2 regions of the Streptococcus sp. HMSC071D03 genome follow, and region 1 is predicted to be linked to the other one. Evidence: predicted binding sites of a transcription regulator. Region 1 holds the regulator's gene; the other holds the start of a gene.
The links. Region 1 encodes CtsR, which represses protease genes until heat stress. Its sites were predicted from a motif close to TTGGTCAAAAAAGGTCAAANA; they were not measured.
Positions count from the first base shown of each region.

Region 2: a site for CtsR is predicted at 2,140-2,160, ahead of HMPREF2837_RS06890 (ATP-dependent Clp protease ATP-binding subunit). Genes of this name have one in related genera too.

Region 1 covers NZ_KV807714.1:2,899-7,296, reverse strand. The annotation lists gene HMPREF2837_RS02385 (ATP-dependent Clp protease ATP-binding subunit) at 1-1,862, opposite strand, end outside; gene HMPREF2837_RS02380 (CtsR family transcriptional regulator) at 1,869-2,327, opposite strand; gene HMPREF2837_RS02375 (ABC transporter ATP-binding protein) at 2,444-3,172, opposite strand; gene HMPREF2837_RS02370 (ABC transporter substrate-binding protein) at 3,172-4,179, opposite strand; gene HMPREF2837_RS02365 (ABC transporter permease) at 4,216-4,398, opposite strand, start outside.
Region 2 covers NZ_KV807774.1:1,797-6,194, reverse strand. The annotation lists gene HMPREF2837_RS06905 (amino acid ABC transporter ATP-binding protein) at 1-701, opposite strand, end outside; gene HMPREF2837_RS06900 (amino acid ABC transporter permease) at 701-1,384, opposite strand; gene HMPREF2837_RS06895 (DUF1797 family protein) at 1,575-1,805, shown strand; gene HMPREF2837_RS06890 (ATP-dependent Clp protease ATP-binding subunit) at 2,201-4,398, shown strand, end outside.

The DNA of each region.
Region 1 (4,398 bases):
TCAAAAAGCAAGACTGAGTACGGTTTGTTACGAACCTTCTCGGTCAACTCCCCGCCTTCTTCGTAGCCTACATAACCTGGAGGAGCTCCATTGAGACGACTGGCTGCAAATTTCTCCATATATTCACTCATGTCAAAGCGGATAAGAGCAGACTCATCATCAAAGAGAACTTCCGCCAAGGCCTTGGCCAACTCGGTCTTACCAACACCTGTTGGTCCTAGGAACATAAAGGATCCAATTGGGCGTTTGTTATTGCGAATACCCGATTGATTTCGGCGAATGGCACGACTGATACTAGATACAGCTTGTTCCTGTCCGATAACACGTTTATGCAGTTCAGCTTCAAGATTGAGATACTTCTTGGCATCTGTTTGGGTCAATTTTTGAACTGGAATACCTGACAAGCGACTCAAGGTTGTCAAAATGTCTGATTCTGTCACCAAGTCTTTATAAACAGGTACTTCCTGTTCTTTTGCAATGAGTTGAGCAGCTTGCTTCCATTTACCATCCATCAAGGCCTTATCAGCTGGTGTTAAATCTGACTCATCTTTTTTAGCGTGCTTTGATTTATTTTGGACAGTTGCTGCCGCTTCATCCAAAAGATCAATCGCTGAGTCTGGCAAGTGACGGCTAGTTAAATAACGATGAGCCATTTTGACAGCTGTTTCTACTGCATCGTCTGTAATTTGGACATGGTGGTGTTTCTCATAGGTTGCTTTCAAACCTCGTAAAATAGCCATACTATCTGCTAAACTTGGTTCCTCAATCATCACTTTTGCAAAGCGACGAGAAAGGGCTGCGTCTTTTTCGATGTGCTTTTGATACTCTTCCTGAGTGGTCGCACCGACAGTTCTCAGAGTTCCACGTGCCAAGGCAGGTTTCAAGATATTGGCCGCATCCAAGGTCGAATCGATCCCACTTCCTGACCCCATAATGGTATGAAGCTCATCGATAAAGAGGATGACCTTTCCATCTTCCTCAATATCTTTGATGATATTGTTCATACGTTCTTCAAAGTCACCACGGAAACGAGTTCCCGCAACCACATTCATCAAATCAAGTTCTAAAACTCGCATCTTAGCCATTTCATCAGGTACATCCCCGTTGGCAATACGTTGCGCAAGACCAAGTGCTAGAGCTGTTTTACCGACACCTGCATCTCCAACTAGGACTGGATTATTTTTTGTCTTACGGCTCAAGATTTGAATCATACGAGAGATTTCTTGGTCGCGCCCGATGACTGGTTCCAATTTACCCGAACGAGCTTGCTCCGTAAGGTCATGCGTATAATCTTCCAAACCTCCACTTGGTGTCTGAGGCATACCCATCATATTAGCCATGGAATTTTGCTTATCCGCTACCGTACGATGACGCTGGCGAAGGGCCTTCAAATCTTCTCTAGTCCAACCAGCACGCGCTTCAAGACTTCGACGAAGTCCAGCAATCTTGACCTGATCCTTCTGATCTTCGTAAGAAAATCCCGCTTTTTCTAAAATGCGAGTAGCTAAGGCATTGCCATCATGTAAGATAGCATAAAGAACATGCTCTGTTCCCAATACCTTGGCATGTACGACAGAAGCAACGTGCTCTGCTTCCAACAACAATACCTTCAACCGGTGTGAAAAAGGCAGCTCCTGATAATGTTCCTTATCGCTATACTTTGTTTCAGTCAGCTCTACAGCAACTTCCTCCAGACGATCAATCTCATATGGAAATTCGTTCAAAGTCGCCCCAGCTACACTGTAACCATGATTGGCCATAGCAATCAATAGGTGCCATGACTCTAGGTATTCTGCCCCAAAATGACTGGCGACCAGAAAGGCACTTTCTATACATTCTCTCAATGCTTTTGAATATTTCATTTAGTTCTATTTTCCTTTTCTATCTACCTCTTGTAATAACTGACGGAGCATATTGGCACGGATAAGATTGGCATCATCGCCTAAAACTCGGTCTGTCGCCATTGCTAATAATAGATTCATCTCCTGACGAGTCACTAAATCCTGCTCAAACAAGAGTCTTAAAACATCTTCAAAGATAGCTAGGCTAACTTCTTCACCTACCGAATACAGTAAATCGCGGAGCATTTCATGGTGGTTTGAGAATTCAATCCGACCAATGCGAATATAACCGCCACCTCCCCGCTTACTTTCAACTAAATAGCCTCTGCTTTCAGTAAATCGAGTCTTAATCACATAGTTGATCTGGCTAGGCACGACTTGAAAGGTATCCGCTAATTGGCTTCGTTGCAATTCAACCATACCCGACTGCTCCAAAATCGCCTTGATATAGGCCTCTATATGGTCTGATGTATTTTTAAATCTCATAGAACGCCACCTCTTTCTTTGAACCTTGACTATTTTTGACTATTATACCGAATTTTTCGATTTTTTAAAAGAAAAAGGGGCTGGTAATGAAGAATCCTCACCAACTCCCTGTCTTTCTAATTATTTAAGCCTAATTCTGCTAATATCTGGCGTTTATAGGCAATTTTTTGAACGTCCTTGTCTTCAGCTTCAGACCAATTAAGTTTGACTTCAGAAACAATCTGCCCAGGGCGATTTTTTAAGATATAGATACGGTCGCTGAGATTGAGGGCTTCCTCGATACTATGCGTAATGATGAGTGTTGTCAGGCCTAGCTGTTTATGAATCTCCAAATACCAGGCGTGGAGCTCCATCTTAGTCATCTCATCCAAGGCACTAAAGGCCTCATCTAGAAGAAAGAGCTTATGTCCAAAAAGATAGGTACGAAGTAAAGCAACACGCTGACGCATCCCACCACTGAGTTCATGAGGGTACTTATCCCTTACAGCCGTCAACTGAAAGGTAGCAAGGATTTCGTATGCGCGGGCAATCGCTTCTGCCTTGTCCACCTTTTGGATCAAGAGGGGCAAAATAATATTGCCTAGCACCGTCTTGTGTTCCAAGAGCAGATCCTTTTGTAGCATATAGCTCACGCGCCCCTTGGGATTTTCCTCCCCATCAAGCACAATTCGCCCTGACTGGACTTCTAAAATCCCTGCAATCAGGTTAAAGAGAGTGGTCTTCCCTACACCACTGGGGCCTAGGATAGAAACCACTTCACCTGAAGTCACTTGTAGATTAATATCCTCTAAAATCTTTTCATTGTCGTAGGCATAGCTTACATGTTCTAGTCTAATTTCTGTCATTATTTCACAAATTCGTTGGTAAATCCTTTATCTGTCAAGTCTTCCTTGAGGATACCATTTTCTTTATCCCATTTGTAGAAGGCATTCCAGCGGTCAGCATCAAATTGTCCCCATTTTTCCTTGTCGCTCGCATATTCTTTTGACAAGTATTTTTGAGATTCGATGACGAAATCACGTTTATCCTTTAACTCAGGGGCATTCTTGATCAAGATATCAGCCGCTTCTTCTGGGTGCTCCATAGCATATTGGTAACCTTTTTTGATAGCTTGGATGACTTTACGAGCTTCTTCTTTGTTGTCTTTTAGATAGTCGTTGTTTGCGATGATAACTGGTGAGTAGTAGTCAAATTCTTTAACGTAGTCTTTCAAATACATAAAGTTAGCATCTACACCTTGAGATTTAGCAAGGATTCCATCCCAACCATAATAAATCCAAGCAGAATCAAAAACGCCATTGGCAATCGGTGTGATCGAGTTTGAATCGTTGTTTGGTACTTTTTCAACCTTCTCAAAGTCGCCACCTTGAGATTCTACCAAGGTTTTCAACATCGCAAGCTCAGTAGGGTCATTCCAAGTTCCGTATTTCTTGCCAACTAGGTCTTTTGGACTAGTTACATTATCAGATTTACGAGAGATGATCCCTGATGTATTGTGCTCAACGATCGCTGCAACGGCAGTGATACCTGCTCCTTTTTCCAATTTCTTAGCCATGTAATCTTGGAAATAGATAGCAAATGGCGCCTTACCATTGATAACCAAGTCTGACGAGCTTTCTTCAGGTGGCAATTTCAAATCAACATCCACTCCAGCTTCTTTGAAATAACCTTTTTCTTTAGCTACATAAAGCCCTGTGTGGTTGGTATTGGGTGTCCAGTCTAGGATAAAGTCAATTTTTTTGAGTTCTGCTTCTTTGTTATCCTTAGAAGCTGTTCCTTGCCCACAAGCCACAAGCACGACAGCTACAAGAGCTGTTACAATCGTTAAAAACACTTTCCATGTTTTCTTCATTTATATTTCCTCTTTTCTTTTTACAAAACGCTTCTTTTAAGCACGTTTCCATTTAATCACATATTTTTCACTGATATCGACTAATTTCATACCCACAAGGCTAATCAGCGATACCAGAATAATAATCGCGAACATGGTATCATACTGAAACAGTTTCTTGGACTGAATCATGTAGACACCTAGTCCTTCAAAGCCTCCCAACCACTCAGATACCACTGT
Region 2 (4,398 bases), on a different contig from region 1:
TGTTCTTGGGTTTGTTCAAAGACTTGCTCTGGAGTTCCGTCTTCGACAACAACACCGTCAGCCATAAAGATGACACGGTCTGCTACCTCACGCGCAAAGCCCATCTCATGCGTTACGATGACCATGGTCATTCCTGACTTAGCAAGTTCTTGCATAACTGCTAGTACTTCCCCTACCATTTCTGGGTCTAGGGCAGAAGTCGGTTCATCAAAGAGTAGGACATCTGGTTCCATGGCAAGACCACGAGCGATAGCAATACGTTGTTGCTGTCCACCAGACAAACTTTGTGGATAAGCATCTGCCTTATCTGGTAAACCAACCTTTTCCAAAAGCTCATGGGCTCTCTTCTCAGCAACTTCCTTACTTTCGCCTTTTGTCTTAATAGGAGAAAGCGTGATGTTTTCCATTACTGTCATATTTGGAAAGAGATTGAACTGTTGGAATACCATTCCCATCTTTTCACGCATGGCAAAGAGGTCATTTTTCTTATCCGTAATATCCACTCCTTCAAAGATGACCTTGCCTTTTGTCGCTTCTTCGAGGAGATTCATGGAGCGAAGGAGGGTTGACTTCCCGCTACCTGACGGTCCGATAATCACCACAACTTCTCCCTTTTTAATCTCCAGATCAATTCCTTTTAAAACTTCATTTTTCCCAAAATTTTTATGAAGGTTTTCAATTTTTATAAGCGTTTCAGTCATTATTTTTTCTCTCCTTGTCCCATACGATTTTCAAAAGCTTTCAAGGCTAGTGTCAAGACAGAGGTCATAATCAAGTAGTAAAAGGCCGCAAATAAGAGTGGAGTTAAAGGTAGGTAGGTGGTTGTTGACACCGTAGTAGCTCCATTCCACAATTCCATGACACCGATTGCTGACAAGAGTGAACTATCCTTGATAATGGTAATAAACTCATTCCCCAAGGCTGGCAAGATATTCTTGATAGCCTGTGGCAAGATGACATAGCGCATAGCATTTTTAGGACGAATCCCTAGAGAGTAAGCCGCCTCTAATTGCCCTTTAGGTACTGCATTGATACCAGCACGAACTGTTTCTGATACATAGGCACCACTATTCATAGAGATAATGATAATCCCTGGAATCAAACGTGAAAAATCAACTCCCAAAACTCCAATCTGAATTGTCGGAGCATTGATGTGCATAAGGGCGAAAGCAATCATGATCTGTACCATCATAGGTGTTCCACGGAAAATCCAAATATAAACATTGGCAAGCCAAGCTAAGGGCTTCATTTTAGAACGTTGAGCAAAAGCCAAGACTATCCCTAAAATTGTTCCCAAAAAGACAACCAAAACAGAAATCAAGACCGTTACGAGAGCACCATAATTAAAATATGGCAGATATTTAGGTAAAAAAGAAAAATTCATAGATACACTACTTTCTAACTTAAAACTTGTATAAGGATAACATATTTTGCATAAAAATGCAACTTCTTTTCCTGATATTTTCAATAAAATTTCAAAGAAAACAGAAATAGCGAGAAATCTTAGTTTTTCCTAGTCAAGTAGATACTCTTTATGGTAAAATAGTAACGATAAGAAATGGAGGAGAATCAAAATGGAATCACATTTGGTTAGAATCATCAACCGCCTAGAAGCAATGACAAAAGATGGTGGTAACTTAAAACGTAACTTTGAGCGCGAGGGAGTTGTTGTAGCTGAAGTTGCTTTTAACCATGATGAAGAAAATGGCCCAATCTTTACTCTTCGTGATGTTGAAGCTCGTGAAACATATACTTTTGATAGCATCGACTTGATTGCGATGGAAATCTACGAACTTCTATACTAATGATAGATATACAGAGGCTAATAAAAAGATCCCGACCTCACTTTTTATTAGCAATCAAACTTTGACGCGGTAGCTGATTGGACTTTTCGTTCGTCTTTTAGACTCCCAAAACTCCTAATCATCTTCGCGGGGCTGGGACTACGAAATCGAGACTTTGTCTATCGATTTCTGTCCCACCGCCTTTCACCAACGAGAATCCTTTTTGTATGACAAATAGGATTTTTTTCTTACTATCAAGATTTTCTCATGATTAGCGCTCTACTATTTATAGTGCTAGTATCCAATCTTTTTACTTGAATTGCCCAATAATCATGATATAATTAAATTATATACTTGTTTGACTATTTTTGACCTTTTAGATTTAGTCAAAACTAAGAAAGAAATGAGGTGGCGGTATGCTCTGTCAAAACTGTAAAATCAATGACTCAACAATTCATCTTTATACCAATCTCAATGGACAACAAAAGCAAATCGATCTTTGCCAAAATTGCTACAAAATTATCAAAACAGATCCTAACAATAGCTTATTCAAGGGCATTACAGATTTAAACAACCGTGATTTTGATCCCTTTGGAGACTTCTTTAACGATCTCAACAACTTTAGACCTTCTTCTAATAACAACAATATCCCCCCAACCCAGTCAGGGGGTGGATACGGTGGAAATGGTGGCTATGGTGTCCAAAATCGTGGTCCTGCCCAAACCCCACCACCAATCCAGGAAAAAGGACTCTTGGATGAATATGGTATCAATGTCACTGAGATTGCCCGTCGTGGAAATATTGACCCTGTAATTGGCCGTGACGAAGAGATTATCCGTGTCATTGAAATCCTCAACCGCAGAACTAAAAACAATCCTGTTCTTATCGGTGAACCTGGTGTTGGTAAGACAGCTGTTGTCGAAGGTTTAGCTCAGAAAATTGTTGACGGTGATGTTCCCCATAAGCTTCAAGGTAAAGAAGTCATCCGCTTAGATGTCGTTAGCCTTGTTCAAGGAACAGGTATCCGAGGTCAGTTTGAAGAGCGCATGCAAAAACTCATGGAAGAAATTCGTGAGCGCGAGGATGTTATTCTCTTCATTGACGAAATTCATGAAATTGTCGGTGCTGGTTCAGCAGGAGAAGGGAATATGGATGCAGGAAATATCCTAAAACCAGCTCTTGCTCGTGGCGAACTCCAACTTGTTGGTGCTACTACCCTCAATGAATATCGCATCATCGAAAAAGATGCTGCCCTTGAACGTCGTATGCAACCTGTTAAAGTTGATGAACCAACCGTTGAAGAAACCATTATTATCCTGAAAGGTATCCAAAAGAAATACGAAGATTACCATCATGTTCACTATACTGATGGGGCTATCGAAGCTGCCGCTACCCTTTCTAACCGCTACATCCAAGATCGTTTCTTGCCAGACAAGGCTATTGACCTTCTAGATGAAGCTGGTTCAAAAATGAACTTAACCTTGAACTTTGTAGATCCTAAGGTCATCGACCAACGCTTAATCGAAGCAGAAAATCTCAAGGCACAAGCAACCCGCGATGAAGATTTTGAAAAAGCAGCCTACTTCCGTGACCAGATTGCCAAATATAAGGAAATGCAAAAGACCAAGGTAACGGATCAGGATACTCCAATCATCAGCGAAAAGACAATCGAACACATCATCGAGCAAAAGACTAATATTCCAGTTGGTGATTTGAAAGAAAAAGAACAGTCTCAACTTATCAATCTAGCAGATGACCTCAAGGCTCATGTTATTGGCCAAGACGACGCTGTAGATAAGATTGCTAAGGCTATCCGTCGTAACCGTGTCGGACTCGGTACTCCAAACCGTCCAATTGGTAGCTTCCTCTTTGTTGGTCCTACCGGTGTCGGTAAGACAGAACTTTCTAAACAACTGGCCATCGAACTCTTTGGTTCTGCTGATAGCATGATTCGCTTTGATATGAGTGAATACATGGAAAAACACAGCGTTGCTAAACTCGTTGGTGCCCCTCCGGGATACGTAGGCTATGATGAAGCTGGACAATTGACTGAAAAAGTTCGTCGTAACCCCTACTCACTGATCCTCCTAGATGAGGTTGAAAAAGCCCATCCAGATGTCATGCATATGTTCCTTCAGGTCTTAGATGACGGGCGCTTAACGGACGGCCAAGGGCGTACTGTCAGCTTTAAAGACGCTATCATTATTATGACCTCAAATGCAGGTACAGGTAAGGCAGAAGCTAGTGTTGGATTTGGTGCTGCTAGAGAAGGCCGTACTAACTCTGTCCTTGGGGAATTAGGCAACTTCTTTAGTCCAGAATTTATGAACCGTTTTGATGGCATTATCGAATTCAAGGCTCTCAGCAAGGAAAATCTCCTTCAAATCGTTGACCTCATGTTAGATGATGTCAATAAACGACTCTCAAGTAATAACATCCATTTGGATGTAACAGATAAGGTTAAGGAGAAACTCGTAGACCTTGGCTACGATCCAAAAATGGGAGCTCGCCCACTCCGTCGTACAATCCAAGATTATATCGAAGATGCGATTACAGACTACTACCTTGAAAATCCAAGCGAGAAAAACCTCAAAGCCGTCATGACTAGCAATGG